4 regions of the Paenibacillus sp. FSL R5-0701 genome follow, and region 3 is predicted to be linked to each of the others. Evidence: riboswitches for the same ligand, from Rfam matches in the RefSeq annotation. Region 3 holds a riboswitch; each other region holds the start of a gene.
The links. A riboswitch is a leader RNA that binds a small molecule or an ion and turns the genes downstream of it on or off. The one in region 3 is predicted to bind cyclic di-AMP.
Positions count from the first base shown of each region.

Region 1 (7,765 bases), 3.2 Mb from region 3:
AGCCTCCAAGGGTTGATACAAATATTTTAACTAATAATTGCCCCATTGCAAACATATACATGCTGTAGATGCTTGTCAACGGGAGGTATTTAACGATGATTCCACGACGCGCCAAGAGCTGGCTCACTGCATCCCTGGCCCTGTGTGTACTTGCCGGAGGGATATGGATCACTCTGGGTTATAATCGCTCAACTCATTCCGAATTGCCAGTACTCGCCCCCGAATCGGGCAAGCCCAAGGCAATAGCTCCAATTCCAGCACCTCCAGAGAGTGTACAGACCCCTACAGCCGAAGTGTACAGCAACCGTGTTGTGGAATACCACATGGATGTGAAGCTGGTCGAAGGAAACGTATTGGAAGGGACTCAGACGATCACCTGGACTCATCCAGGCAAAAAAACCGTCAACGAGCTTTACTTTCATATGTATCCCAACGCCTTCTCTTCTGCTGACACCACCTTTATGAAGGAATCCGGCGGAAAGCTTCGGGGTGATGTCATGCCTACCAATGGTTACGGCTCCATGAACATTACCGAAATGAAAACGGAGGACGGGCTCTCTCTCCTGCACCGGATGCAGTATGTGCAACCAGATGACGGAAATATCAAGGACACCACCCTCATTAAAGTACGCCTGCCCAAACCCGTCAAAGGCGGGGAAAGTATCACACTCCACACCCGATTTGAAGTGAATCTGCCAAAGATTTTTGCCCGGATGGGAACTGCTGATCATTTTGTCATGGCAGGTCAATGGTTTCCCAAATTAAGTGCCTATGAACCTGTAGGCAGGCGTGGACGAACAACAGAAGGCTGGAATCTGCACCAATACCATGGCAATTCAGAGTTTTACGCCGACTTCGGTATATATAGTGTGCGTATTCGGGTGCCTGAAACATACAAAGTGGCTGCTACCGGATTTCCGACGCAGCAAGCCGTGGTGAAGAACGGAGAAAAAGTCTATCAATTCTACGCCGATGATGTGCATGACTTCGCATGGGCAGCCTCACCCGATTTTGTGTACGCAGAGGAGCCATTCTCCGCACCCAATGTGCCTGGTGTACGAATCAAGTTATATCTGGACCCAGCTCATCAGGATCTGAAAGAACGTTATTTCCATGCTGCGAAGGCCGCTCTAGCCAATTATAGCAAATGGTTTGGCCCGTATCCTTACGCTACCTTATCCATCGTAGTTCCACCCAAAGCGGGGAACGGTGCTGGAGGTATGGAATACCCTACGCTAGTTACGGCCTTTGGAGCCGATGACACTACGCCAGGTTATGACCTGGAACGTACCGTAATCCACGAGATCGGACACCAGTACTTCTACGGCATGGTTGCCAGCAACGAATTCGAGGAGGCCTGGCTGGATGAGGGATTCACCTCTTATGCAGAAGACAAACTGATGGAGCAGGAATACGGATTGATTCCGAATCTGCCGGTACAATCGGGACTGATTACGTCTCCTTCATCCTTAACACAAGAATCTTGGAAGTTCGATTCACAGAATGAGTACGCCGCCAATGTCTATACACGTGGCAAGCTTGTATTGCTTGGTATCGAACATCAAGTCGGTGCCAAAAAGATGGAACGCATTCTCTCTACCTATGTGAAGAAATACCGCTTCAAACATCCCACTTCGGCTGATTTCCAGAACGTTGTGGAACAAGTGACCCGCACTTCCTGGTCTGATTATTTTGATCAATACGTCTATGGTAACGGGATGGCTGACTTTGCTGTAGAGAAGATTCGTGTTACGCCCGTACAGAAAGACGGTCAAACATTGTACGAGTCATCCGTGACGATCGCAAAAAAGGGCAGTGATTACAGCGCCGTTCCTGTTCGCATTGCTTTTGAAGACGGGCATATCCTCACCAAGCAATGGAATGGACAAGAAGATCGCATCACGTATAAATTAACTCACACATCCCCCGTATCCTGGGCCATGACCGATCCCCTGTACTCGATCGTGCTGGAGAACCGCCATATGAACAATTTCCTGAAATCCGGACTGGATGAGCAGGCAAAGTCCCGCTGGAGCATGAGTGTAACCAAACTAATAGAAGCCATATTCGGAGGTCTGTCATGGTGAGGTGGAAACGGTGAAAGCGAAAATACGTGAAGGCTGGTTTCTCGTCCGTCAGCATATGTTCATTGCCGCACTCTTATTTCTCTATCAACTCATTTGGGGATATTTCTTCTATCGAATGGTACAGTCGGCGGTCATCCCACTACTCCTTCGCTATCCAGATGCTGATGCCGGTGAGCTGAGTACACTTTTGTTCAAAATGGAAAGTCAACTTAACCTGTCTACCCATCCGGAGGTTCATCGTTATCTATGGATTCTAGGGGGCATGCTGCTAGTTCGCATGTTGATCAGCCCCCTCATTCAGGCAGGACTGCTCTACTCACTTCAGCACTTTAATTCTACAGAAGAGCGCATCCCCTTTGTCCGCGGAATCAAAAATCTGTGGAAACCGATGCTGCTTCTCCACACTATACGTACATTATTGATACTTCTGCCCGCCTACTGGCTCATACCGAAGCTCTACTCCATTCTCATGGACGGATTTCATTCCCTTCAATTACTGTTGCCTGGTATACCTTATGTTGCTGCCTGGATTGTATATGGTTGGATCATCCACCATGCCATACTCTACATGCAGTTCGGTGTGTCGGCACCAGAAGGAGAAGGCGGGGCTCACGGTACCCTCAAAGCACTCTGGATTGCAATGCGTCATCTCATCGCTGTAATCGGCATTGCACTCCTGCTGGGCGGAGTACACCTGCTCGTCTTTGGGGCCTTCACTTCAGCCTCATGGTTATTAACGGGACTTACCGGACTTATACTACAACAGACGTATCCACTTGCCAGATGTCTATTGAGTCTGTGGAAAATATGCAGCCATTTTCGATTATGGCAGTCCAAAATATCCAAAGGTGAGAGCAGATAGTTTAAAAATTGTTACCATCACATGTTAAACTCATGGCCTAAAATGCACTTATAAATAGGCAAACCTCAACCTTTCCCCGTCAAAGGTCGAGGTTTTTTTTGCTAAATTTGTTGCTAAACGTTGCCAAAGCCGTACTCCTCTGTTACAATAATCGCAGTGAGTTTTTAGTAACAACTTTGTAATCTTTACATTCATATTTGTAACTACTTAAAATTAAATCGTCATTTCTTGATTTCGCAGGTGCATAACTAGCATAGCCAAATTCCTGGCACCTGGGAAGCGGGGGAACCAGTTATGGGTGAATTGATCTTGCTACAGAGGGGTCATAGGGGACCTTCAACCGAATCCTTAAGCTAACCTCGCAGGCGTTGGAAGGGGAATATCTCTTGTTCAAGAAGAAATTAACCGCAGCTGTACTTAGCATCACATTCGCATTATCACTTGGTGCAGGTAGCGCATTCGCAGATTCAAAGATGGACACAGTAATTGATTCAGCAATGGGAACTACATACAAAAGTGGGGGAACAACGCTTAACGGCTTTGACTGCTCCGGATTTACACGGTATGTATTCGACAAGTTGGGTATTGATTTGGCACGCCAATCCAGTTCCCAATTCGACATGGGCGATTCCGTATCCCGCATGGAAATGAGAGCTGGGGACCTGGTGTTCTTTAATACAACAGGTAAAGGCGTATCTCATGTAGGAATCTTTGTAGGGGATGGAAAGTTTGCACACTCCTCTTCTTCCAAAGGCGTTACGATCAGTGCATTGAGTGAAAACTATTGGGCCAATCGTTATGTTGGCGCGAAACGGATTATGAGCACGGACGCATATGAATCACTGGCCCTTGACTAGGGACAAGCTGAGCAACATGATGCTGTAACCATTAACCATACTGGAACGAAGCAAGAAGCATAACAGAACCGCCCGGTACATTCTCCGCAGGAATGTATCCGGCGGTTTTTTTGTGCTTCAATCCTTATTCATGTTGCAAGTTATACTCGGGGCATATCCTGCGACATCAACAGGTTCATTTTGCGTTCGTTCGTCCGTGCCCTTATGATGTTTTTACCCATCCCGTTATAATATAAACGAAATTACCGGAACTTTTGTTTCATTTTTTTCTAGGGAAGGAAGACTTGCTAAATGAACATCACTTTTGTAGAGTGGACAAAGAGTTCTGTTTCAAGGAAAGGAGCATGCAGGTGTATGAAGGAAACCCCTGTGACGTTTCACGTTGTACCCATGCGAGAAGAACATGCGGAGCTTATCTGCAGTTGGCAGTATGATCCGCCTTACAATATCTACAGCTGGCTCCCCTGGGAGCAGATGAAAGCTCTGGAAGTCGAATTCGGAGATGCACAGCTGCGGCAGGAGCAATATGCAATCGTCCTGGATCAGAACGATCGTATATTCGGGTTCGCTCAATACTTCCCACTTCAAGGGGTAACCCGGATTGGCCTTGGCATGCATCCAGAGCTGTGTGGTCAGGGTCAAGGGACAGCTTTTGTCACTGCCATTGTACAGGAAGCCATTCGCCGAAATCCCACGAATGAGATTGATCTGGAAGTACTCACTTGGAATGCTCGTGCCATTCAAGTCTATCTGAAGAGTGGATTTGTCACCCAGGATACATACGAACGACAGACCCCAAGCGGCTTGAAGCCCTTTCACTGTATGGTTTATGAAGGGCCTCGCGGTTAGAATCCATTGCAAAACAACCAAATTTGCCCCTTGTTATGTGATTAGTTCAAAAAATTCCCACAAAATGCTATGATGTCAGTACAGGTTCCGTTATAATGATATGGATAGTTTCAGGTTAGATGATCTTTCATTCTGGAGGGGACATAAGGGATGCACAAATGGATCATGAGCGGAGTATTTTTTGCAGCATGCGCTTTAGCTATTGTTTTAATGTTTACGCTTCCAGGGAAAGAAGAAGTGGCTGAAGAAGCCAAACCAACCATGCCGGAAGTAACATTGGATGCCGGACAGGCTGAGGCACTGGTCAAAGCCAATTGTATCTCCTGTCACGGGGATCAGCTTCAAGGTGGCGTAGGACCTGCTCTGGCAAACATCGGCAGTCAGGATGATCTGGAGAAGATCTATTCTACGATTGTCAAAGGTAAAGGTGGTATGCCTTCCTTCAAGGGCAAACTGCAGGATGAAGAGATTGCAAATATCGCCATGTGGCTGTCAGAGAAGAAATAATCTCTGCACGAACTACATAATGAAGAGGCCCTTAATCCCCTTTTGGGAGAATAAGAGCCTCTTTGTTATACCAATTATTAGGCATCTGCCGCGTGCTCAGCCAGAAAGGCCTCAACTTCACTTGCGGACGGCATCCCGGACTGGGCGCCGAGCTTCGTCACGGATAACGCGGCCGCACCCATGGCGAAGCCTACGGCCGCGTCCAAAGTCTCACCGCGCGCGAGGGCTACCGCCAGCGCGCCGTTGAAGCAATCGCCCGCGCCGGTCGTATCGACGGCGCTTACGGCGTAGCCGGGCGCACGGCACGCGCCGGCACGCCCTGCTTGTACGCGGCCACCAGGCGCCGCCGCGTATACAGCCCCCTCGGGGCCGAGCGTCGTGACGACAGCGGCCCCGAGGGATGCGGCGAGCTCTGCGACTGCCGCATCCAGGTCTTCCGGCCGGAGATGATCCCGGCCGGTAAGCACGGCAAGCTCACTGCGGTTCGGCGTGACAACGTCGACGCACCGCAGGAGCTCCTGGGGCAGACCCGGCACCGCGGGAGCCGGGTTGAGCACCACCAGTGCGCTGCCTTCAGCCGCCAGTTGGGCGGCGCGGGTAACCGCTGGCAGCGGGATCTCCAGCTGTAGCAGCACCGCTGCGGCTGCAGTCAGGCTTTTTACCGTATCCGCCTCTTCCAGCATCTCAGGCACCACTTGCCCATTCGCACCAGGAATAACAATAATCCGGTTGTCTCCCCTAGAGAGCCAAATGGACGCCGTCCCTGTAACCGTGTCTTCCAATACGCGAACCTGCGAGGCATCTGCACCACTTTCCGTCAGACTGTGCAGCAGACGTTCGCCAAAACCGTCCGATCCCACCGCACCAATCATCGTAGTCTGTCCACCCAGACGCGCAGCAGCAACAGCCTGGTTGGCCCCTTTGCCACCAGCGAGATAATGCAGTTCCTCACCGCTCACCGTCTCTCCCTCTTCCGGAATCATGTCTGTCTTCACCACGAGATCCATATTGAGACTGCCTACGACAGCAATGAGAGGTTGTTTCTGATTATAGTCTGACATGTATGGTTCACTCACTTCTGGCCGCGCGATAATAACTGACCTCGTTATTCCGACCTCATTTTGTCATAAGCTTCGTTATATTGTCCTGCTTCCTTGATATCTACAGATGTGATACCACCCGCATCCCATGACGTCAGACGCAGCGTAACCGTTGTATAGTCAATCGTAATAAAAGGATGATGATTGAATGCTTCCGAGATCGCAGCGACCTCATCCACAAATGCAATCCCTTTCATGTAGTTGGAGAACACGAATTTACGTACAATCCACCGTCCCTCTTCCAGTTCCCAGCCTTCCAGCCTCCCTAGATGAGCTTCGACTTCCTCTTGCGAAAAAACCATGCGTTATCTTCCTCCCCATAGGATGGTACATTACAGACGTATCTCCGTATAACCACCGACACCTTCGGTGCGATCAACAGCAACCTCAAAGGCCAGGCTCACCGCCATGCGGTTGGCCCATTTCACGACTAACATCTTACCACGGACAAGCTTCAAAATCCAATCACCTACATGGCATAGAACCAATAACCATAAGGCTTTGAGGAAAACTCCAGTTCCATTTATACCCCTGAAAATGCATATAAACATACTAAATTAAAGGTACAAACGTCAACTCTTCTTCCCCGATCAAAATATGAATGCGGTGCTGCTCCTTATCATGGATGACCACGCCACTTCCAACCGGAATAACAGACTCCTCGCCCAGCGCATAGAACAAATCCTCCGCCAATGCCTCATCCACTTCAAGTTGGTCAGTTGCAGCCAGTCTCTCCCACTCTTCCGAGTCCATTTCAAAGAAAACATACCGATCCGGTATGCGCCCGATTGCCGTTGTCAGATCTGTCAAAATTCCTTCATAATCCCGTCCATGCTTTACGCCCATTGGCTTTTCACTCCTATTCGGCCCCTAAGGAGCGGATTTGATCTTATTATACCTGAAAATAGCCCTTAAAAAAAAAGGCCTTCTGGTCGATAAATACATATATGACCGTTTTAACTGTTTTAGCAACCGTAAGGAATGCCTAACATTGAACGGATTGCGGCCAAAAATTCGTCCGGAAGCCCGAACACGGCCGCTTGAAAGGATTCAATTTTATCTCATGGATGAGGTGTATGATGAACATTTCAACGATTATTGGACTAATTTTGGGGCTGGTCTCCCTTGTATTTGGTATGTTCTTGAAGGGTGCGCCCTTAATCAACCTGGTTAACAATCCCGCAGCCTACATTATTATCTTTGTTGGTACGGCAGGAACCATCTTTATCGCATTTCCGATGTCTGAAGTTAAAAAAATCCCTAAGCTTTTCGGGATTGTTTTCAAAAATCAAGTACTTATTGATCGCGTATCCCTGATCGGCACATTTATGGATTGGGCTTCCACTACCCGTCGTGAAGGTTTGCTTGCACTGGAATCAAAAGTAGAAGAGATTGACGATCAGTTCCTTCGTGGCGGTATGCGTATGATTATAGACGGCAACGATCAGGAATTTGTAAGTGATGTACTCATGGAAGATATTCATGCTACAGAGGAGCGCCACC
Region 1 covers NZ_CP150230.1:105,614-113,378, reverse strand. The annotation lists gene MKZ13_RS00540 (M1 family metallopeptidase) at 96-2,087, shown strand; gene MKZ13_RS00535 (hypothetical protein) at 2,098-2,949, shown strand; cyclic di-AMP (ydaO/yuaA leader) riboswitch at 3,195-3,332, shown strand; gene MKZ13_RS00530 (C40 family peptidase) at 3,372-3,806, shown strand; gene MKZ13_RS00525 (GNAT family N-acetyltransferase) at 4,161-4,655, shown strand; gene MKZ13_RS00520 (cytochrome c) at 4,806-5,162, shown strand; gene rbsK (ribokinase) at 5,240-6,223, opposite strand; gene MKZ13_RS00510 (4a-hydroxytetrahydrobiopterin dehydratase) at 6,268-6,564, opposite strand; gene MKZ13_RS00505 (hypothetical protein) at 6,595-6,750, opposite strand; gene MKZ13_RS00500 (hypothetical protein) at 6,815-7,108, opposite strand; gene motA (flagellar motor stator protein MotA) at 7,342-7,765, shown strand, end outside.
Region 1: another riboswitch for cyclic di-AMP. It lies ahead of MKZ13_RS00530 (C40 family peptidase); the one in region 3 lies ahead of MKZ13_RS17930 (3D domain-containing protein).

Region 2 (7,765 bases), 3.1 Mb from region 3:
CCAACGATTCCCAAATCAGTCAACCTTAAAATTAGCTTAAAATTAAGGCTGTTTTTCACAAGGTTACGGGTGGTAAGGGATTGGAAGCTGTTTTTCGCATTTAAACCTCAATGTCAGCTTTGTCGATTTGGAAAACGACAAAACTACTTCATTCGACAAAGTTCGTCATGTTGTGTCGAATCCTAGGTGAATCGTAGAGCTCAAAGCGTTAATATAAAAGAAATTAAAGGAGTGAGTCGACATGGAACAACGTTTAACGGAAGAGAAAGTATTCAAAGATCCGGTACATAATTATATCCACGTGCAAGATCCGGTTATATGGCAGTTAATTAACACCCCGGAATTTCAGCGTTTACGCCGGATTCGTCAGCTGGGTACTTCTTACCTTACCTTTCACGGAGCAGAGCATAGTCGGTTCTCACATTCACTAGGTGTTTATGAGATCACACGCAAGATCATCTCTCAATTTGAAAGAAGTCATTATTCGGATTGGCCGAAGGAAGAAAAGATTGTAGCTCTGTGTGCAGCTCTGCTTCATGATCTCGGGCATGGGCCATTCTCTCACTCCATCGAGGAAGCTTTTGACATGAATCACGAAGATTGGACTTGTCGCATCATTACAGGTGATACCGAAGTAGGGGCGATCTTAAGACGGTATGCTCCTGATTTTCCTGAGAAAGTAGCATCTGTCATTCAAAAAACGTATGAAAAGCCGATTGTTGTGAACTTGGTGACCAGTCCGCTTGATGCAGACCGAATGGATTATTTGCTCAGGGATGCCTATTTTACAGGTGTAAATTACGGCACGATTGACCTTGATCGTATCCTTCGGATGCTGCGTCCTTATCATGGGCGGATTGTAGTCAAGGAGTCAGGCATGCATGCTGTGGAGGATTACCTAATGTCTCGGTATCAGATGTATTGGCAGATTTACTTCCATCCGGTAACTCGTAGTTCTGAAATTATATTGCGGCAAATATTCAAGCGAGCGAAAACACTCATACAACATGGTTTTCAATTCCGCTTCATGATTGATCCACTCCCTCAACTATTTGAAGGGGAATTATCCGTAGATGAATATTTGCAGTTGGATGAAGCATTAATTCAGACGGCATTTACGCAGTGGCGCAAGGAGGACGATACTGTTCTGAGTGAGTTATGCGAACGTTTTATGGATCGCAAGTTATATAAGTATGTAGAGCTTGAACAGGTCGACTTGACAATGATGGAAGAGATTCGGGAAGCTTTTGTACAGGCTGGCCTCGATCCCGAATATGATCTTGAAATTGATTTTCCTTCGGATAATCCGTATGATGTGTTTCGTCCGGATGAATCCACAGATAAGCAGATTCTTCTTCTGGATCGACAGGACAATTTACGTGAGTTGTCAGAAGTATCTGACATTGTCCGTTCCATCAGTGGGCTTCACCGAGGGAAACATCATTTGTATTACCCGCAAAACAAGGTGGATGCGATTATTCACGAATTACCGTCACATATACGCCCCTATTTCTTGTAATCGTGTGGGTATAATCCGATGAAGAATTTTGATATCAAAACACTTTCCAAAAGAGCTATTTTCCATGATACAGTAATCTGCTTTAATGGGGAGTATATGTAGATCGACATAATTTTGTAAATGCAAGTTGGTAGAATGAGCCTAATCAGCAATATATAGATCAGAATATCTGTATATCTTCTATATATTGTAGTTGTGAAGAAACAAACGTGATGATGTAATACACAGATTACCCAAAATGTTTTATGTACGAGTCATTAAATTATTGGATTTTACAAATTGAATTTTCAAAAAGAAGATAGTCGTTATTTCGACATGAAGGGAGATACAGACATGATGCTGTTCGACACACATACACATCTGGATGCACCACAATTCGACGAGGACCGCGAGGACATGATTCAGCGTGCTGTGGATGCAGGAGTTGGTCGCATGATCAACATTGGCTTTAACCGGGAGACGATTCCAACCACAATGAAACTCGCTGAAACATATGATTTTATATATGCAGCTGTAGGGTGGCATCCCGTAGATGCGATCACAATGCAGGAGGGCGATTTGGAGTGGATTGCATCTTTATGCAAGCATGAAAAAGTGGTTGCGATTGGTGAGATTGGATTGGATTATCACTGGGACACTTCACCAAAGGAAATACAGCATCGCGTATTACGACAACAAATTGCTTTGGCGCGTGAAGTGAAGATGCCGATTGTCATCCATAATCGGGATGCACATGAGGATATTATAAGAATTTTGCGTGAAGAGAAAGCTGGTGAGGTTGGTGGTGTGATGCACTCCTTCTCAGGCAGCTGGGAAACGGCAAAAAATTGTCTCGATATGGGCTTCCATCTCTCCTTCGGAGGACCAATCACATTCAAAAATGCAAAGCAGCCCAAAGAGGTGCTGGAGAAGGTTCCTATGGACCGGTTTTTCATTGAAACAGATGCTCCATATTTGACACCTCACCCTTATCGTGGGAAGCGAAATGAGACAGCGCATGTACGTCTGGTTGCAGAGGCAGCTGCGGAAATTAAAGGCATTTCGGTGGAGGAAATTGCTGCAATAACAACCAAAAATGCCATGGAACGATTTGGAATTCGTTAAAAAAACGAGTAAATGAGGTGAAAAAGGCAGGTAAGCGGAGTTAATTTGCCCTTTGATCCAAATAAATCAAGAATATTACAATATTTTAACCAAATATTCAGAAAAACGTACTTGATCAACGCTTTACAACATGCATCAAAACAGGATATCATCTTTTCAGTGAATTGTTGTGCGGAAAATTGGACAGATGTTCGGGGGATGAACAAAGGGACACTTTCCGATGAAACAACATTACTTTCATGAATCAGTCTCGCTGAGTCTCCGTTAACGGAGAGCGGGGGAACCAATAGGGCTTAAACATCGGTGTATTTGGCCGATGCGCAACGTTCGCTGACCCAAAAGCAGCGAAGGGAACTGCGAAGCCGTATTTGATTTCTTCTTTGGGTCTCGGGGTGAATTCAAGGGCGTCCGCCATGAGCGGGTGACCCAAGATAGGGCGGCTCTCTTTCGCCCGAACCCGACAGCTAACCTCGCAAGCGGAAAAAGAGAGGCAACCTCGTGCATGAATTTCCGATATTCAAAATCATTCGGAAGCCACGAAAGAGTTCCTCTTACACTCTTTCTTTGGCTTTTTTGTTTTTGAATAAAAGAAATATTGTCATCATACGGTAGGTATTCAGGAGGATGACATCATGTTGCGAAGATTGATTCATGGTGCAGAACCGGATTATGTTGGTCCAATCTGTGTTCTGTAGAAAATTTGGTATAGTCACGTCAAAGACATCATGCATTACTTTAGACGGCGAGGCTATGAAGGAGGACGGAGAAGTGGGCACATTCCAACCAGAAGAGACCCATGAGTCACGATCATCCAGTAAGTCTTTCGCGTTGCGGTGGAAGCATGAGAACATGCGTCAAATGGCATTGATCGCGATTTTCTCAATTGCGCTTACAATCATGATCTTGTTAGTCGTTTACGGTCAGGCCGGGAAACAAATTTCGCTGGTTATTGATGGCAAAGCTCAGGTGGTAGAGACTCGTACAGGAATGCTTCAGGAAATGCTGGAGGAGCAGTCGATCACAGTCAGCCCTCACGATAAGGTATCCATGTCCATGAATGGGGCGATTACAGATGGAGACCGAATCGTTATTGAGCGGGCCGTTCCAGTTAACATTACGGCAGACGGAGACACCAAGACTCTGTATACAACCGATTCATCGGTAGAAGATGCAATTCAAAAATCAGGTATTCAAGTTGAAAGTAATGATAAAGTGTATCCGGCGCTCGGAACTGCGATCAAAGCGGAGATGAAGATCCGTGTAGTGCGCGTAACAAAGCGTACAGTGGAAGTAGAGCAACCGATCGCTTACAAAGTTATTAAAACGGCTGACCCTAGCTTGTACAAAGGGGATAACCGTGTCGTTGTAAACGGCAAAGAAGGCACACTTGTACAGCATATCGAAAAGGTATTTCAGGATGGAGAATTGGTCTCCAAAAAAATGGTCGGCAAATCTGTCGCGAATAATCGTGTAGATAAAGTGATCGCTGTCGGCACCAAAGCAAAACCGGTCGTGAAAGAACCTGAGATTCAGACCGTATCGGCTCAAACTTCAACAACCAAAAAGGCTACAACAACGAACTCGAAGAAAACATCTGCCTCGGGCAGCAAAGTGATTACCGTATCCGGGACTTCTTTTAAATACTCCAAAGTACTTAAAAATGTATCCATGACTGCCTACTCTTCCGAAGAGCCTGGCATTGGTACAAAAACAGCTTCCGGTACTCGTGTAACGGAAGGTCGCACCATTGCGGTTGATCCCAAAGTCATTCCAATTGGCTGGTGGGTATATATCGAAGGTCTGGGATTCCGTCGTGCAGAAGATACAGGCGGTGCCATTAAAGGCAACAAAATTGATGTATATTATGACAGTGTGAAGCATGCCCTGAATTTTGGACGTAAGAAAGGCAAGACGGTCTACGTGATCGGTCCGGTGAAGCCGGAAGCGAACTAAAATCGTTTTACTTTGAAATGGGAATGCTATAAAATAGTTGCATGAATGGTTCATGCGGAATATGCGGCGGAGGAGTCTGAATTCAGTCTCCCCCGCCGTTTGGCAGAGAAGAGGATATTCCTCTTCTTTTTGCGTTAGAAAGGAAGAAATGGAACATGATAAAAGAAGTCATTGTGGTGGAAGGCCGTGACGATACGGTAGCTATCCGTCGGGCCGTTGAAGCCGATACAATAGAAACAGGTGGATCAGCAATCAACCAACGCATTCTGAAGCGAATTGCGCTTGCTCAGGAGAGACGGGGAGTCATTGTACTGACAGATCCGGATCATGCTGGCGAACGCATTCGTAAAATTATTGCAAACAAGGTGCCTGGCTGCAAACATGCCTTCATTCCGGAAGCCGATGCAACGCGTAAAGGGGACATTGGGGTGGAGAATGCCTCACCTGAAGCGATCCGTCATGCTCTGGCGCGCGTACATACTTCATACGAAGGTGCTCCGAGCCTGATCGATTGGGAGGACCTGATCGCGGCAGGACTTATCGTGCATCCGCAGGCTGCTGCACGTCGCATGGAGATGGGCAATCTGCTGGGCATCGGTTATTGTAACGGTAAGCAGTTCCACAAACGTCTCAGTGTATTTCAGATTACACGGGAAGAGTTCTCTACAGCATTAGCGCAAATTGAACGTGAAGGAATGTGAGCATATGAAGGATATGGAAGAGACGATAGAAATTGCAACGCCCAAACGAACCAAAGAGATTATTCAAAGACACGGATTCTCATTCAAGAAAAGTCTGGGTCAGAACTTTCTGATCGATCAAAATATACTGAACAAAATCGTTAATGCAGCCGACCTGGACGAGTCCAAGGGCGCGTTAGAGATCGGGCCGGGTATTGGAGCCCTTACGGAGCGACTGGCTCGGGTAGCAGGTCCTGTCACAGCCGTAGAGATTGATCAGCGCTTGATCCCAATCCTGGGAGAAGTGATGCAGCCTTATTCGAATGTACGTGTTCATCATGGGGATGTGTTGAAGCTTGATCTGGCTGAATTGTTTAATACGGATTTTGCATCCGTGGACAAAGTCAGTGTCGTGGCTAACCTGCCTTATTATGTAACGACTCCAATCATGATGAAACTGTTGGAAGAGAAGCTGCCGGTAGACAGTATTGTTGTCATGATCCAAAAAGAAGTGGCTGAACGCATGGCTGCTGCACCAGGATCAAAAGACTACGGCAGTCTGAGCATCGCAGTTCAGTACTACAGTATGCCGGAGCTTGTGTGTATTGTGCCGCCTACGGTCTTCATTCCGCAACCTAATGTGGAATCAGCTGTCATTAAGCTGAAAGTGCGTGAGCAACCACCAGTGGAGATTCCGGATGAAGCACACTACTTCGAAGTGGTACAGGCTTCTTTTGCCCAACGGAGAAAAACAATCTCAAACAACTTGAAGGCACGTTTCTTCACAAAGGAGAACCGGGAACAGGCAGACATTCTGCTGGAGCAGGCAGGTATTCAACCGTCCCGACGTGGAGAGACGTTGAGTCTGCAAGAGTATGCCACACTCAGCACCGTAATGTGGGAAGCAGGGGTACGTGCAGCGCTGTAAAATTTGAATGAACCAAACCGGGTCTCTGCCCATACGATGGGGTAGAGGTGATTACGTTGATGAATATCGGAGACTTGGTCGTTCGGAAGTCATACGGCGGCGATGTGACTTTTCGGGTGGAAGGCCTCCAGTTGGATGCTGCGGTCATTAAAGGGACTGAGTTCCGGCTGATTGCCGATTCCCCGGTGGATGATTTGATACAGGTTCCTTACGAACCACAAAGCGCCAAGACTAGACAGGCGCATATTAAAGCACATCAGACCCTGTCCCGTCTGCAGCAGAATCGTATGGAACAGGCTGAGCGGAATCGGGAAGGTCTGGTACAGGATTGGTCTGCTCAGCAGGAACCGGCTTATTTTGAGATGCCTGGAAAGGTGCTTCATCTGGATGGAGATCCGAACTATTTGAAAAAAAGTATGGATCTCTATGAGCAACTTCGCGTGCCCGCAGAGGGACAATATGTCCATGAATCGGCAATGGCAGATACCCTATACCGTTTATTACCCAAAGTACGTCCGGATATCGTAGTCATTACGGGTCATGATGGGGTCCTAAAGACACGTCAGCCCTATGACTTATATAGTCTTGGTAGCTACAAGAATTCGCAAAATTTTGTGTCGGCCATTCAGGTGGCCAGACAATATGAACGCCATCTGGATGCACTGACTATTGTGGCAGGGGCCTGTCAGTCCCATTTTGAGGCACTGCTGCGCGCTGGAGCGAACTTTGCCAGTTCTCCAGGCAGAATTCTCATTCATGCACTTGATCCGGTCTATGTGGCTGCCAAGGCCTCCTTTACCTCTGTGCGGGATACGGTCAACATGAGTGATGTTCTGCACAATACCATCAGTGGCAGCCAGGGTGTGGGTGGTGTCGAGACACGGGGGAGTTACCGGGTAGGTCTGCCTGGGCTGAATGATTTATCTACGCTAAAAGTGAACCCCTCGGCAGTCTGATGTAGGCCATTTAAAGTCCCAATTTGGGGCTTTTTTTGTTTGCAAAAAAATTCATTGACAACAACTTTTTGATGCTGATATAATAATTAGTTTTGATTTGACAATGACTGTAAAAACCGGTATAATGGACAAGAAAAGAGGTGGTCGTCGACAATGGCTAAAAACACGCTGTTGGATATCAAACGCAATCTCGATGCACATATTGGTCAGAAAATTATGTTGCGGGCTAATGGTGGCCGCCGTAAGACCATTGAGCGTACGGGTGTATTGGAAGAAACGTACCCTTCTGTTTTTATTGTTAAGCTTGATGAGGAGCAAGAAACCTTCAAGCGAGTTTCTTATAGTTATGCGGATATACTTACGGAGTCGGTGGAAGTCATGGTTTATGACCCGGGCAGCCAGACGCATAGCTCCTATATGGAGACGTAAGTATCGATTTACAGGCGATTCGCCCCACAAGGCGGGTCGCTTTTTTGTTTTTTTAAAATCAATTCGCCCTCTAACGTAACCCATACATACTCAGGAATGAGCAAGGAACGGTCGCGGCATACTATATGGACAGGGTAAAGATTCAGTTTCTGAAGCAATGCAGGGAAACTGAATTTGGCCTGATGGCAAGATGTCC
Region 2 covers NZ_CP150230.1:30,145-37,909, forward strand. The annotation lists gene MKZ13_RS00140 (HD domain-containing protein) at 242-1,519, shown strand; gene MKZ13_RS00145 (TatD family hydrolase) at 1,853-2,623, shown strand; cyclic di-AMP (ydaO/yuaA leader) riboswitch at 2,865-3,118, shown strand; gene MKZ13_RS00150 (ubiquitin-like domain-containing protein) at 3,392-4,576, shown strand; gene rnmV (ribonuclease M5) at 4,732-5,277, shown strand; gene rsmA (16S rRNA (adenine(1518)-N(6)/adenine(1519)-N(6))-dimethyltransferase RsmA) at 5,282-6,184, shown strand; gene yabG (sporulation peptidase YabG) at 6,244-7,140, shown strand; gene MKZ13_RS00170 (Veg family protein) at 7,294-7,569, shown strand.
Region 2: another riboswitch for cyclic di-AMP. It lies ahead of MKZ13_RS00150 (ubiquitin-like domain-containing protein); the one in region 3 lies ahead of MKZ13_RS17930 (3D domain-containing protein).

Region 3 (7,765 bases):
AGGCGATGACATTCTTCTGTCAATTGTTTAAGCAGGGCATTATCACCGAAATGGGGGTCGACTTTTTTATAATCAATCGTGTCGTATTTGTGGTAGGAATTGGCCTGGAATAACGGGGTAAAGTAAATGGCGTTCACGCCAAGTTCAGTTAAGTCATACAGATGATCCAGCACACCTTGCAGATCTCCACCAAAATAATTGTCCAACTCAGGTTTGCCACCCCAGTCATGGGTTTCTTTTGGATTCAGCTTGGGATCTCCATTAGCAAACCGTTCAGTCATGATCTGATAAAAGACGGCTTCTTTGGCCCACTCGGGCACCTTAAACACATCAATTTCATGTATATACGAGAACTCATAATATCCTCCAGTTGGATAGGGGGTCTCATAATGAATTCCATTATCCGCTAGAAAAACATCTTCTGAACCGGCAGTTATCCGAAATATATAGGTGAGACGTTTGAATTGTGGCCTGACGGTAGCCTCCCAATAATCAAACATATTATCAGAAGCAGCCTTCTCCAATTGAATCTCCTTGTAAGTTCCATTCCAATCGTACTTATCTCCGGTCAGTGCGGTCACGTATTGCACATCATTACGTTTGGTTCTTACGCGCAGATGTATGGTAGACGAATTATAGGCATAAGCCCACTTGTCACGAGGAACATGATACATGGCTTCGAGCAACATGACAGCACCTCCTGAATATAGGATAAGTTATAGTTATAATTAACCAAGTTAGCCAGCAAATGAATCACATTTACTGTAATAAAATGTGTTATTTTCATCGTTTTCAAAGGTTTCTTTCACAGCATTTCCAGCTTCGGGCTGAATATACTTACAGATAATTTAGAAAAAGGGTGCCCTGAACAAGTTGAGATTCAAGATTGTTCAGGGCACCCAATATAACGTGTTGAAAGTGAATTTTAGCGAATAGCTTGCTCAAACTCCGTGTGGATGGTTTGAAGCAGTTCTGGCTGGCTCAGTACGTCATAGGCTGTTGTAGCAAGTGCCTTTGCTCCCAGAATCATGCCATCCAGCGCGCGCTCCTGAAGAGCAAGGTCACGGAAGGCTATGGAGTGCAGTGTGTGCACCTCGTCTACAACCCGAATGTAAGGATGGATTGCAGGACATTTCAGGGAAACGTTACCGATGTCCATGGAGCCATGATCGTTACCACTCACTATCTCTTCTTGTGGGATACCAAGTTCCATCAGATTTTGACTAAACGCAGCTGAGAATGCTTCATTAGTGACCATCTCGTCATAGGACGTTTCATAGTTGGATGTCACGAGCTTACAACCTGTCTGGAGAGCAGAACCTTCAGCGATCTGAATCACACGTTCTGTGAGAATATTCAATTCTTTGCGAGTTGCTGCCCGTACATAAAATTGCGCAGAAGCATAGTCAGGAATGATATTTGCTGCCTGACCTCCGTTGTTGATCACACCATGAATGCGCACGGTGCTTTTCACTTGTTGCCGGAATGCATTGATTCCGTTGAACGTTTGAATGACAGCATCAAGTGCATTAATACCTTCGTGCGGACTTGCAGCGGCATGTGAAGATCGGCCATGGAATTCAAATTGCACAGCATCAATAGCCAGCGAGCTGCCTGACTTTTCGAAGGCATAATATGGATGCGCCATAAGAGCGACATCACAGTCATCGAACAGACCTGCTTCCGCCATCGGAACTTTGGCACCACGTGTCTCTTCAGCAGGTGTACCAAACACTTTAATTGTTCCGCCTACTTCATCCAGAATGGATTTTAGCCCCACAGCAGCCCCAAGACTCATCATACAGATCAGATGGTGACCACAAGCATGACCGATCTCCGGCAAGGCGTCATATTCACACAATAATGCAATGGTAGGGCCGGGTTTGGCGGCTGAATAGGTTCCGATAAAGGCTGTCTCCAGTCCAAGGATTGGAGCCTCTACAGTGAACCCGTGAAAGACCAGTTCTTCTTTTAGACGAGCAGAAGCAAGATACTCTTCATTCCCCAGTTCGGGGTTGGCACCGATATATGATGAAATGGCTTTAAAACGGGAAGCATATTGATCAATAACCGTCAGGATCTGTGATTTGTTAGATGTCATTAGTAAACTCCTTATGCAAAATGAAAATAATTTATTGATTATATCATGTTTGCTTTATTTTTTCAGAAACAAGTCAAGATTTGTATTGTCAAAATGCATTGCATAATCATGCATTGTACTTTATAATGACTCAGTCATCAACATGAGAAGCATACAAAGTATTGTAAGGGGAGAGAACAAGGTTGAAATTAATAAGTCGTTACACCATGATGCTGTTGACCTTTGTTGTTCTACTGACAACTGCCGTTCCTGTGGCACTTGCAAGTGGAACTACAGATAATTCAGGCAGTAAAAAGCTGGTGCTCGGTACAAGTGCCGATTTTGCACCATACGAATTCCATAAAGTGATTAATGGTAAAGATGAAATCGTCGGCTTCGATATTGAGATCGCCAAAGAGATTGCCAAAGATCTTGGCGCTGAGCTTGTGATTGAGGATATGGGCTTCGACGGTCTTCTGCCTTCATTGCAGAGCGGGCGTGTTGATCTGGTGATTTCAGGTATGACGCCGACGGATGAGCGGAAGAAAAGTATCGATTTTTCCGACACCTATTATAAATCAAAACAAGTGATTATGGTTCGCAATGTGGATAAAGACAAATATCCAACCATGGCAGAACTTGAAAATGCGAAGATTGGCGTTCAGAAAGGCTCCATTCAGGAAACGATCGGACAGAGTATTCCAGGAGCGAAGCTTACTGCGCTGGATAAAATCTCCGATATCGTGCTTCAACTGCAAACAAAACGCATTGACGCGGCAATCGTTGAAGATACCGTTGCTGCAGGTTATCTGGACGATATCATTGGACTTGCTGCTGCTGTTCCGGACGAAGAGCAAGCAGAAGCGGCAATCGGGATTCGTAAAGGTAATACCGAGCTGCTAGCTGCAGTAAATGGAACACTGGAGCGACTGAAAAGTGAAGATAAAATCAATCAGATGGTGACGGACGCCAGCCTCTTGATGGCGGATAAAGCGAACAAATCACAAAATATTTTCCAAGTATTCTGGGAGTACAAAAGTTTCTATGCTACAGGTGTAGGATACACACTTCTGTTGTCTGCACTTGGGGTTATCTTCGGGGTAATTATTGGATTGATCATCTGTTTGTTCCGTTTGCATGACGCTGCAATCTTGCGCTGGATCGGTACTGCTTACGTTGAAGTGATCCGTGGCACACCGATGCTGGTACAATTAATGATTATTTACTATGGTTTTTCCCTGAGCTTTGGCATTAACTTCACTGCCCTTCAGGCAGGTATCATCACGCTTTCCATTAATAGTGGTGCGTATCTAGCGGAGATTTTCCGTGCAGGTATCCAAGGGGTGGATCGTGGCCAGTTGGAAGCAGCTCGCTCCCTCGGAATGGGCAGAGGTGCAGCCATGCGTTACATCATATTGCCACAGGCTTTCAAGGCCGTATTGCCGGCAATTGGTAATGAATTCATAACGATTATCAAGGAATCCTCCATTATCTCTGTTATCGGTATGGTGGACATTATGTATCAGGCAAGTGTAGTCAAGAACATTACGTACCAAGGCTTGAGTCCATTTTTGATTGCAGCAGCCATCTACTTTGTAATGACGTTTATTTTGTCCAAGCTGCTGGGACGACTGGAAAGGAAGTTGAGTGCAAGTGATAGACGTTAGACAATTACACAAATCTTATGGAAATAACGATGTGCTTAAGGGCATTAATGTGACGATTGGCAAAGGCGAGGTTGTCGTGGTTATCGGTCCTTCCGGTTCAGGTAAAAGTACATTCTTGCGTTGTCTGAACCTCTTGGAACAACCTACATCAGGTGAAATCGATTTTGAAGGTGTTTCAATTACGGACCCCAAGCACAACATTAATGCAACTCGGGAAAAAATGGGCATGGTGTTCCAGCATTTCAACCTGTTCCCACACAAAACGGTACAGCAAAACATCACGATTGCTCCGATTAAAGTGAAGAAACAATCCACGCAGGAAGCGGAGAAAATTGCTGCTGATCTGCTTAACACTGTGGGCTTGTACGATAAAAAAGATACATTCCCGAATCAGCTGTCCGGTGGACAGAAGCAGCGGATCGCTATTGCAAGAGCATTGGCTATGCAGCCGCATGTCATGCTGTTTGACGAGCCTACTTCGGCACTGGACCCCGAGATGGTCGGTGAAGTGTTGGATGTCATGAAACGTCTTGCAGAAGGTGGGATGACTATGGTCATTGTAACGCATGAGATGGGTTTTGCACGTGAAGTAGGAGACCGGATCCTGTTCATGGATGGCGGGGTTATTGTAGAAGAGGGAACACCTGATGAGGTGTTTGGAGCACCGAAAAATTCACGTACACGTGATTTTCTTGCCAAAGTACTCTAAATGAAAGTGATCATTAGCGTTACTGACTTCGAGTCGGTGACGCTATTTTTTTATGGTTAATAATCACGTATGGATTCGGAAAAGTAACTATTCTGTTACCAAATGTAAAGGAATCGGGTCGTCCAATATTTCTAAAGTATCCAGTACTCTTACATATGCTTACATGCTAAAAAACCATTTGGTAAGAATTACTACAAGTTCAGGTTACAAAATTGTGATATATTGAACTCTGCCGAAACTTCCGGACAGGGAGTGCGGGGGATGTAACGATGCAGATTTGTGCAGGGGGAAGATCTACAGCACACTGCTTGGGGTGAATTAGGGGTACATAACGTTTCAAATGTAATGAAGAACCTATAGGGTGGGCTCCTCATCCGAATCCGACAACTAACTTCGCAGGCACAATGAGGGAGGAAGACCATGATTAACAAGAAACGTATAGCCAAAACAGCAGTAGCATTAATGACAACAGCAATGCTCATTCAAGCCGTTCCGGCTCACGCCGATTCAGTTCATGTGGCCAAAGAAGGGGATACCTTCTACACCTTATCAAAACAATATGGAGTAGCAATGAACACGTTGGTTAAAGCAAACAACGACATTTCACCTTACAATATTTATGGTGGTTTGAAAATTACGATTCCCGGTAAGGCAAACAATGTAGCTGCCGCGGCGACGGAGAGCAAGACCCAAGCCAAAACGGTTACTACAGCAAGTTTGGACGTTAACGCAGATAACAAAGTGGTTCAAGCCTGGGGTAAAACATTCGATTACAGCAAAGCTGTGAACGTGAAAGCAACGGCATACTCTGCAGATCCGTCTGAAAATGGAGGCTGGGGTGCAGTCGATTATTTCGGAAATGACCTTGAACTGGGTACGATTGCAGTTGATCCAAGTGTAATTCCACTCGGAACCAAAGTACTGGTAACGGGTCACAGCCATCCAGGATTGCCAAAACAAGCTTTTGTAGCCACAGCGCGTGATGTAGGCGGTGCAATCAAGGGTCACCGGATTGATATCTTTATCCCGGGTAGCAAACAGTCCGTAAGCACATTTGGATTTCAGGATATCGAGCTGTACATTCTGAAGTAGAAAATTAATTACATCTAACGAATTCAAACAGGGTGTCTGCCAGTCGCAAACTTGCGATTGAACAGCACCCTTTTAATATTCTCATTTATTTCTTCATCGTCATCTTAATCTTTGGCCTTTGACAATCCCAGCATTTCGTCCAAGGTGACAAGTTCATATCCGCGCTTTTGCAATTCCTCAATGATTTCAGGCAAAGCCTCAATCGTGCCGTTCAGGTTTGATCCTACACCGCCTCCAGCATGTTGCAGAACGATGGAGCCTGGTTTTACGGCAGACAGGATGTTATCTTTCACCTGTTCCTTTGAAAGGCCTTTCCAGTCCAGAGAGTCTACGTTCCAGTTCACAATGCTATAGTGTTGTTTGGCAGCCCATCTCAGCTGTTCTTCATTAATGTCTCCATAAGGCGGCCGAATCATCTTCGGCGTATATCCCGCCAAACGTCGAATAATATCCCCGGTATGTAAAATTTGTTTGCGAAAGGCATTCATCGACAGCTTACTGAATTCAGGATGATTGTAGCTGTGATTACCAACCATATGCCCTTCCTTAATGATGCGTTTCACCAGATCCGGATGTTTCTCTGCACGACTACCCACGATGAAGAATGTAGCTCTGACATTGTATTTCTTCAATACATCCAGCACTTGTGGAGTAAATCGTGGATCAGGTACATCATCAAAAGTCAGTGCAACCTTCTTTGTTGAAGGACCATTGGTTTTGAACGTATCGGCATATTTTTGACGTAACTGTCCCAATGTCAGTTGTTCTTCTTCCGCAGAATCCGAACCTGATACGGATTCACTTGGCGGGCTTGAAACATCCCGCGATGAAACTGGAGCATGATATCCTCCGAGAAAAATAACGATAACCATCAGCATAATGAGGCGTACGCGCATAATAACGGCCTCCTTTTCCAAAATGACGTTCTCTTTGGTATGCCCGGGCTATCCATAAGTTATGCGTAGTGTGAGAATTTTCATTGCCGATGTAGCTCATGAAAGCCATAATTCCTCCATATATAACATATAGAAAAGGATAGGTGGATGGGTATGAGTACATATGATTTGAAATCCATACGTTTACAGGTGATTGAAGCAGGAGAAGATAAGGTTTTTCTCGTTACGGGAGGAAAGGCGCATATTGGCGCCGCAGCCACATTCTATGTAGATCATGAGCGCGTAAGCGGGACGACGGTACATATTCCCGGTCATAAGGAACAAGAACTGTGTGAGCGGCTTGCCCGGAAGGCTGCCCAGCAGCTGAAAGTAACCGTTACGGTGATCATGGGTATTCATTTTGATTCCATCACGCGGATGCAGATCGACGAAATCGTGCAGACTGCAGAGAGGTTGATGGAAGATCATCTGATCAAAGATAAACGATCTTCCTGACGTAAGAGTCATCGAATGTTTTGATTTTATTTGCTAAAATTGAAACGAGTTGTAGATTGTTACGTATGTATGTTTATATACGATGTAATATCGACTAGGAGGAATAACATAATGTCCATTTTCAAACGTTTGCGTGATCTAACCATGTCTAACATCAACGCCATTATTGACAAGGCGGAAGATCCAATCAAGATGACGGACCAATATATCCGCGACATGCAAGAGGATCTGGAAGATGCGGAGAAAGCAGTAGCTCAACAAATCGCCATTGAGAAGAAATTTAAGCAGTTATTCGAAGAGCAGGAAGCTCTTGTGAAGAAACGTGAAGAGCAGGCGCATACGGCGGCACGTGCTCAGAATCTGGATTTGGCTCGACGTGCTCTGGAAGAGAAAAAGGCTGCTGAAGAGAAGATGGCTGAGTATAAAACCAGCTATGACCAAAACAAGGCTTCTGCAGATAACCTGCGTGGCAAGCTCGACGAGATGCGTAAGCAACTGACTCAAATGAAGAACAAACGTGAAACACTGGTAGCCCGCTACAATGCAGCAAAAGCCCAAACGGAAATCAACAAAGCGTTGAATGGGTTTGGCTCTGATACTGCAAGTGCTGGTATGAAGCGTATGGAAGAGAAAATGATGCAGATGGAAGCACAGGCAGAAGCAAGTAACGAAATGTCTTCCAAAGGCAAGTCTTTGGATGAAGAGTTCGAGAAGTTGGGTAAAGATCAAGCTGTTGAAGACGAACTCGCAGCATTGATGAAACAGTACGATAATAAGAACTAATACCTTGGTTGTCAGCAGGGTTAACCAGCGGAGGAGAAGAGCA
Region 3 covers NZ_CP150230.1:4,075,257-4,083,021, reverse strand. The annotation lists gene MKZ13_RS17950 (alpha-glycosidase) at 1-689, opposite strand, end outside; gene MKZ13_RS17945 (M20 family metallopeptidase) at 926-2,101, opposite strand; gene MKZ13_RS17940 (ABC transporter substrate-binding protein/permease) at 2,284-3,747, shown strand; gene MKZ13_RS17935 (amino acid ABC transporter ATP-binding protein) at 3,734-4,456, shown strand; cyclic di-AMP (ydaO/yuaA leader) riboswitch at 4,677-4,874, shown strand; gene MKZ13_RS17930 (3D domain-containing protein) at 4,877-5,548, shown strand; gene MKZ13_RS17925 (polysaccharide deacetylase family protein) at 5,653-6,444, opposite strand; gene MKZ13_RS17920 (hypothetical protein) at 6,598-6,939, shown strand; gene MKZ13_RS17915 (PspA/IM30 family protein) at 7,051-7,722, shown strand.

Region 4 (7,765 bases), 1.8 Mb from region 3:
GAATGCCCCGACCGAGAAGCAGGTATGTCCCTACAAGTGTGACGATCAGACCTGTCTGATAATGCAAACCCAGATGTTCGACAAAAACGGAGCCTGCTCCGGCAAGCATGACACTGTTCACGCCAATGAGAATGAGAAGGGTCACCCAGGTGATCCATTTGCCCGCCTTATGGCCGAATAAATGTTTGTTCAGATCCTCATAAGAGCGGGACCCGGTATCGTGAGCGATCAGCATCATTTTGGTACCTAACCAGACAAAGAGCATGGTGGATAAGCCTATGGTGATGGTGGCCCATTTGCCATACTGGGTAAAAAACTGCAAAATTTCCTGCCCTGTAGCGAAGCCGGCTCCGACAACCGTTCCGATGTATGTAAATGCGATCTGCAGCACCCGAAATGCCTGTTTCATGTGTTTCCCCTCTCAGGCCCCTGTATAGTTTGGACATGCGGGTACCATGGTAGAAGGTATGCTTGACCCACCAAACTCATGACAATCGATAGTGAGCTTTGTCTTGAATTGTGTCTCAAGGACAGCGCCCAGGCAATTTCGCTTGAACTTATAGATAGATATATGATACTTTTACCTCATAGGATAGGCTTGGGAGGTCAAATCATGGAATTATTGAAACAACGAATTTTGCAAGAAGGTGTGGTTATCTCGGATCAAGTATTAAAGCTGGATGGTCTGTTGAACCACCAGATTGATCCTGCATTAACGATGGAGATGGGACGTGAGTTTGCTGCCCGTTTTCGTGAAAGTGGAGTAACTCGGGTAATCACGGTAGAATCCTCAGGGATACCGGTTGCTTTTGCAGCGGCCTATGAACTTGGGGTGCCCCTTGTATTCGCCCGTCGCAAAAAAACACTTCTGGCTGATCCTGATGCTTACTGTGAACGTGTACCGTCCTTTACCAAAGGAATTGTAACTGACATTATGGTATCTCGCGAGTTCATTCATGAGAATGACCGCATTTTGTTCATTGATGATATTATTGCCAATGGAGATGCCGCTCGTGGCGTCATCAAAATTATCGAGCGTTCTGGCGCGGAACTCGTCGGATTCGGCGTTGTGGTCGAGAAAAGTTTCCAGGCAGGGGCACGCACGATTCGTGAACAGGGTATTCCGGTGGAAGCCTTGGTACGCATTCGTTCCCTGAACGATGGAACAGTACAATTTGACGATAACGAAATGTGACATTTTAAAGGAATAGGGCCTATTTTTTGAACTATGCCTTTGCATGACCGCCGATTTCATTTATAATGGGGTTATGTTAGGGAGAGGAGGCAACACCATGGGGAACCAACCGGCAACAGAACAATTTTTTAATGATAAGCTGGCGGAATCGAAAGTTCATTTTGAACGTGCCCTGGATTGTAAACATACGGAATTCGATGACCTTTATCCCTATATGATTGAACATCCTCAATTTTTCTGGTACAAACGCTATGTTGCCTGGTCAGAATTACTGACGATTGTAGGCTTGTGCGAAGAGTTGTCCTTCTCTTGGAAAGAACAATTTACACCGCATCAAGTGGAGTACCTTGAAGAACGTGTGATGTCCGCCAAAGTGCTTGATTTTTGGTTCGAGAAGAACGACAGCAAAGAGCACGCGCAGCGGTAACTTTCAGTCGGGACATAATTTCGAATGACATGACAGTCCAATACAGTCACGTGAGACCTAAATGACTTTTCATTTAGGTCTCTTTTTGTAAATAAATTTGAAATATAGGAGCCATGAAGATGATTAGTGATACAGAATTGGACGCCCTGCGTCTGTCAGGTGAGAAAGTTAGAGTCGTACGGGACGAGCTGGAATCGAACGACGTGAAGGGGATTGTGGTTGCCTGGGATGGCGAGCAGGTACTTATCCGTCGTCAGAATCGACGTGTCGTTAAGCTGGACCGAGGTTACAGCTATCAGCTGTTCAGCGAGCCGCGCCAGAGTCCACTTAGTGAGTAACAGCTTATAATTATAGCAGTGGCCATGCGCGTTAAATGTTTGGAATTACCATGATTTCTTGGCATAATTGGCTCACTCGGGAGAGAAGATAGGTACAGTGAGGAAGATCTGTAACTATAGCCGAGAGGGTGTGCTACAAGCCATGACATTGATGAATGATAAAGTTCATGCCTACAAGGATCAGATTGGAGCATTAAGCGATGTGCTGCCAGGTGTGGTGAAGTCGTATCATGAGTTTACCGGAGAATGTTTCCAACCTGGCGTGATTGATGCGAAGACAAAACAGCTAATTGCCCTTGGGATTGGATTGTTTGCCAACAATGAGGTATGTACCTTCTACCATGTAGAAGAAGCCCGTGCCAAGGGTGCAACAGATCAGGAGATTATGGAGACCGTTGCGGTGGCCGGAGCTGTTGGAGGAGGACATGCCCTGTCTCAGGGTGCGATGCGAGTGCAGAAGGCGCTGCATTAGTAAGCAATGCAACATACATTTTTAAGTGCAAAAAAGGCATCCGGTTAATAACCGATGCCTTTTTGTATGTGAATCACATTTTACCTAGCATTTTATCATACATAAACTGTCCAGTTACCCGACGTGCTGTTACATAACGATCATTGAAGTATGGATTCGATAACTTCGTGATGCTTACACCTTTACTGCTGGAGGCATGAGCGAATTGTCCGCCGCCGATATATACACCTGTATGTGAAATGCCTTTGCCTGTTGTATTAAAGAACACCAGATCACCTGTCCGAACATTGCTCTTGGATACGGGAGTACCTGCTTTGGCTTGCTGCTGCGAAGTACGTGGTAATTCAATGCTGTATTTGTTGAAAAGATATCTCATAAAACCAGAACAGTCGAAGCCGGCTACAGTTGTGCCACCCCATTTGTAAGGAATACCTGTCATGTTGTTCACTACGGAGTTGATACTGCTTGCCTCTGTGCTTGTTGCCCCGGATGTAAATAATACAGCTGCTCCAAAAATGGAGATAATCAGTTTTTTCAAAATCAATGTTCTCCCTTCGATGCCTACGGAGTTAGCTAAGGGTTCGGTAGAAGGTTCCCTATATTTCCTATGTATAAGAATAATTCACCCAAATTGGTTCCCCCGTTTTCAAACATGAAACTCGGCAATGAATAATTAAGTTTTTGTAACTATTTGAAACTATATTGCATAAATGCGTAATTGTCAAACCCATTTAAAACCCTTCGTAATACCTCAATGTTAGCGGAATTAAGGTTTTTATATGAAAGAAGGGATCAAGTTTGGGTATCATTCATGACAAAAACGTCATTATTGGTTCGTTTAAGACGAATTTGGATAAATAAATAGGTTTGTCATGAGTTAAAAGAACTATTCCGTTATGTAGAATTAGAGAGATTATATTCATTAAGTTGCATATATTGACAAAAAGCGATTTTTTGCATATTATCTGAGTATCCAATCCACATATTGGATTAAAATTGATTTTATTATGCGATAAATACAAATAAAGGAGGTTTAGAGACGAGTATCATAGGTAAAGTAGAAGTGGAAGATTTATAAAAACGAACATAGGAGAGTGTTACATTTGAAAGCGAAGAAAATAATTACTTTTGTCCTGGCATGTACAATGGTGTTTTCGGCAGTTGGAATGGCAGTTCTCCCTGTAGGGATGGTATCTGCTGCGGATGCATCGGGTACGACAGCGAGTATTTCTGATATTTTGAAGAACCAGCTGCCGGATGGAGGTTGGAGAAAAGATTATAAACAGACAAGTGGAGAGTGGGCAAAGTCCACGATAGACAACAAGGCTACATACTCAGAAATTAGAAGATTGGCGAAGGAATTTAAAAAGACGAATGATCCGCGTTACTCCACAGCTGCAATCAAAGGAATTAACTTTTTGATCAACATGCAGTATTCAAACGGCGGATGGCCACAAGTTTACCAAAGCTCCGGATACCACAAGCACATCACTTACAATGATGATGCCATGATTAATGTAATGATCATGCTGGATGAAGTAGCGGCACGCAAAGGTGATTTCTCTTTTATCGACAGCATACTTGCTAACCGCAGTAAAAATTCAGTTGCCAAAGGTGTGGAGGCGATTTTGAATACACAGGTCGTTTCAGGTGGTAAGCTCACAGCATGGGGACAACAACATGATTCCAGCTCCCTTAAACCAGCGAGCGCAAGAATCTACGAAGTGCCATCGCTGACAGCTGGAGAGAGTGTAACGATTGTTAAATTTCTGAAAACCAGACCTGCTAACGCTAAAATTACTGCATCCATTAAAGGAGCGGAGGCTTGGTTTAACAAAGTGAAAATTACGGGTTACAAGTATGAAAGAGCTAATGGAGATAGTAAAATTATCGCTGATTCCAAAGCTGCACCAATTTGGGCACGCTTCTATGAGATAGGGACGGATAAACCAATCTTTATTGGTCGTGATGGGGTAGTAAAATACAAATTAAGTGATATTGATAAAGAAAGAAGAGGCGGTTATGCATGGTATGGTAACTGGCCTTCCAAGCTGTAATTTGATGTATGCTTCCGTTTTAATGAACCAAACTATTAGCAGCAGTTAAAGGTAAAGCCTGAAAACGACATGGACGTCTGGTTCGGGCTTTATTGTTATTATTTTCAGTGTTGACATGATAGATTCCACATGATATATTATCTCTTGTCGCCGATATTGATCACGGAGATACAATATGCGGTCGTGGCGGAATTGGCAGACGCGCACGGTTCAGGTCCGTGTGGGCTAACCCCCGTGGAGGTTCGAGTCCTCTCGACCGCATCTAATAAAAAGACTCCTTAAGCTAACGCTTAAGGAGTCTTTTTTTGCATTTTTTGATATAAAACTAACTTTAGACTTGAGTATCCAAGAGGTTAGTGCTTAGCTGCACGTACAGCAAATGGTCTTCCATCAGCCATATGGAACGTTTATTGCGCTGCGGTAACATTAACGCTGTCAATATTCGGTCCTTCCGATCCAGTGGTGACCACTTTCAATGTATTGGTCCCCGTGTTCATGGGGACCTGTATTGTTTTTTCAACCCAAGTGGACCAGCTTCCCGTAGCTAGAAAGGGCTCGTTGCTGATGACTTTGGTTCCGTTCACAAAGATGTCGAGGTTCCGAGTGCCGCTTTCCAGCGCATAACGAAACTTTACGTTTTTGGTACCTGTTGTCGTGTTATTAATGCCGTTCCATTGAATGGCCGAACCAGTCATCGCATTGAAGTTAACATACCCGGAGCCAGTGTAACCGGGGTAGATTGTTTCAATGGTAGCTTCCGTAAGTGACGTTCCGGTCTCGGCTTCATACGTAGTGCCACTGCCTGTATTCCCGCCGCTATTTCCGCCAGTAACGTTGGCAACAAACGTTGTTACGCTCTGAGGCGGGAGCTGTGCCGTGAAGGCTCCATTGGATACGGTAAGCGGGTTTCCGCTTGCCAGGTTTCGACTGCTGTCCGTAATCCATGAGGACACAGTGGAGGCATTACCATTCTGCAGAACGAATTTTTGGCTTGTGGCTGAAGTTCCGCGGTTAATTGCCACAACGACGACTTTGTTATCACCTTTATAGGCTGAGACAAATGTGTTTGTATCCGGATTTTTCGTTGCATCGACTCGCAGGTAGCCTGGACGCACGAATTTAGAGAAATGAGCCATATTATACCCGCGTTTGCTTATGGTACCGTCCTCTTTCATCGGACCATACTGTCTGCGGATGTACCACCACACATAGGCCTGGAAATCACCTTCTACCATGGCATTGTGCATGTGATAGGAAACGTCCAGTGCTTCAGGCCAGCGGTCTGCTGAGTTGTTATCACTGTTCGGAACATACACCTCAGTCATCCACAGTTCTTTACCGGCTCCTTTTTGCTTAAAGAGAGGGTAGGCAAAATTAGAAATCTGGGTTCCATACGTATGTGCTCCCAGAATGTCCATGTTGGCAAGCGCCTGCGGATCATTCAGGATTGGGTCGGATATGTTCTTTAAGTACTGGAAGGATTCAGGCGCCATGACTTTGGTACCTTGAATGGACCCGGCATTTTCTTTCATGAATCGAAGGATCTCTTGTGGAGTCCACCAGGTCCAGTCATGAGCATAATCCGGTTCATTCTGCACAGAAATGGAATATAAATCTACGCCGTTATTTTTCATGTAGGTTACAAAGTCGTTCAGATGTTGCGCATAGGCGGCATATTTGTCGTATTTCAGACGTTTGGCATTTGTGTCACCATTGTGGTTGAACGTTTCAACCATGCTGCTTGGAGGATTCCATGGGGATGCAAATACAATAGCACCCTTTTCGATAGCCCGTTTGGCTGTGGCAACTTCACGATACCAGTTATTGGAATCTGGATCGACGTAGATCCTGAGAATGGAGAAGCCTAACTGATTCTGATCATTACCAAAAGCAGTTTCACGTTGAGCGGGAGTCAGATCACCAATCCAGGCAGGAAGGTTAATGCCCCCAAAGCCCTTGATCAGCTGTTTTTCCGAGGACAAATTAATGTTGGCATCGCTGGCTGCTGACACATTTGTCGGGGTTAACATCAAAGGCAGGGCTGTTAAACAGGCCAAAAGAACATTAATCGTCTTTTTTAGTTTGAATTTCACTACTTTCATCCTCCTCGATAATGGTAAATGGTTACATAGAGAAACCGCGACCAGGGATAACAAACAAGAATAGCGGATTGTCTGGCATTTATTTTATGTAAACCCTTTCAAAACCTCCTTCCATAAATCATAGGAATGAAATGAAGCACATAACCTCTTTCATTTGTTGATTCTACTAAATAATTCCTAAACTGAAAACCTGACAAATTACAGTATTTTTTCTAATTAATCTCTATTTTCCAACTGTTCAATGACAGTTCCTGTCTTAATGCAAAGGAGAAAAACTGGCATGATGGGGATCTTCGTTTGAGATAGAGGTCTCCAATGGCGGGGATATTGTTATAAAGGAAGGCTTTGGCTTACATATTCCTCCCTTCATTATCAAACAATGAGATCACAGAAGTTACGGGGAGGGAATCATGATGAAGGAAAAGAGAAAGAATTATCGATTCATTGCAGGTATCATGGCATTTTTGATTGTGTTTTACGCAGGCATATCGGCAGGAGGGCCTACAGCGGCAGCTTCAGAGTCCCCATCGAATGACAAACGGTTAGCGATTATCATCGATGATGTTGGTAATGACATGAGGGGTACGGCAGAAATCCTGGCGATGCCAGTTAAATTAACGGTAGCGGTCATGCCTTTTTTGCCAACAACGAAGAAAGATGCGATAGCTGCACATGAAAAGGGGATGGATGTGATTGTGCACATGCCCATGGAACCCAAGAAAGGACGACCTGAATGGCTGGGCCCGGGTGCAATCACATCCAATCTAACAGATGAAGAAGTCCGCTCACGCGTGGAGAAAGCGATTGATGATGTGCCCCACGCCATTGGCATGAACAATCATATGGGTTCCAAAATTACTTCGAACAAACGCATCATGTCCATCGTACTCGATGTATGCAAGGAGCGGGGCCTCTTCTTTGTAGACAGCCGTACGAACTTTCGCTCCGTGGTGGGGGAACTGGCCGTATCCAAAAATATGCCACCTGTAGGTAATGACATTTTCCTGGATGATCAAAACTCCAAGCAACACATTCGCAAACAACTGGATCTGGCTGCTCAGCGTGCGATTGATAAGAATATCTGTGTTGTCATTGGTCATGTCGGTCATTCGGGGATGAACACATCCGCAGTCATTCGTGAATCCGTCTCCCGTTTGCAAAATCAGGTTCAATT
Region 4 covers NZ_CP150230.1:2,263,144-2,270,908, forward strand. The annotation lists gene MKZ13_RS10600 (hypothetical protein) at 1-409, opposite strand, end outside; gene MKZ13_RS10605 (xanthine phosphoribosyltransferase) at 614-1,195, shown strand; gene MKZ13_RS10610 (hypothetical protein) at 1,293-1,622, shown strand; gene MKZ13_RS10615 (hypothetical protein) at 1,742-1,960, shown strand; gene MKZ13_RS10620 (carboxymuconolactone decarboxylase family protein) at 2,103-2,432, shown strand; gene MKZ13_RS10625 (C40 family peptidase) at 2,506-2,970, opposite strand; cyclic di-AMP (ydaO/yuaA leader) riboswitch at 2,976-3,107, opposite strand; gene pelA (pectate lyase) at 3,527-4,489, shown strand; tRNA gene MKZ13_RS10635 (tRNA-Leu) at 4,667-4,750, shown strand; gene MKZ13_RS10640 (carbohydrate-binding protein) at 4,897-6,582, opposite strand; gene MKZ13_RS10645 (divergent polysaccharide deacetylase family protein) at 7,002-7,765, shown strand, end outside.
Region 4: another riboswitch for cyclic di-AMP. It lies ahead of MKZ13_RS10625 (C40 family peptidase); the one in region 3 lies ahead of MKZ13_RS17930 (3D domain-containing protein).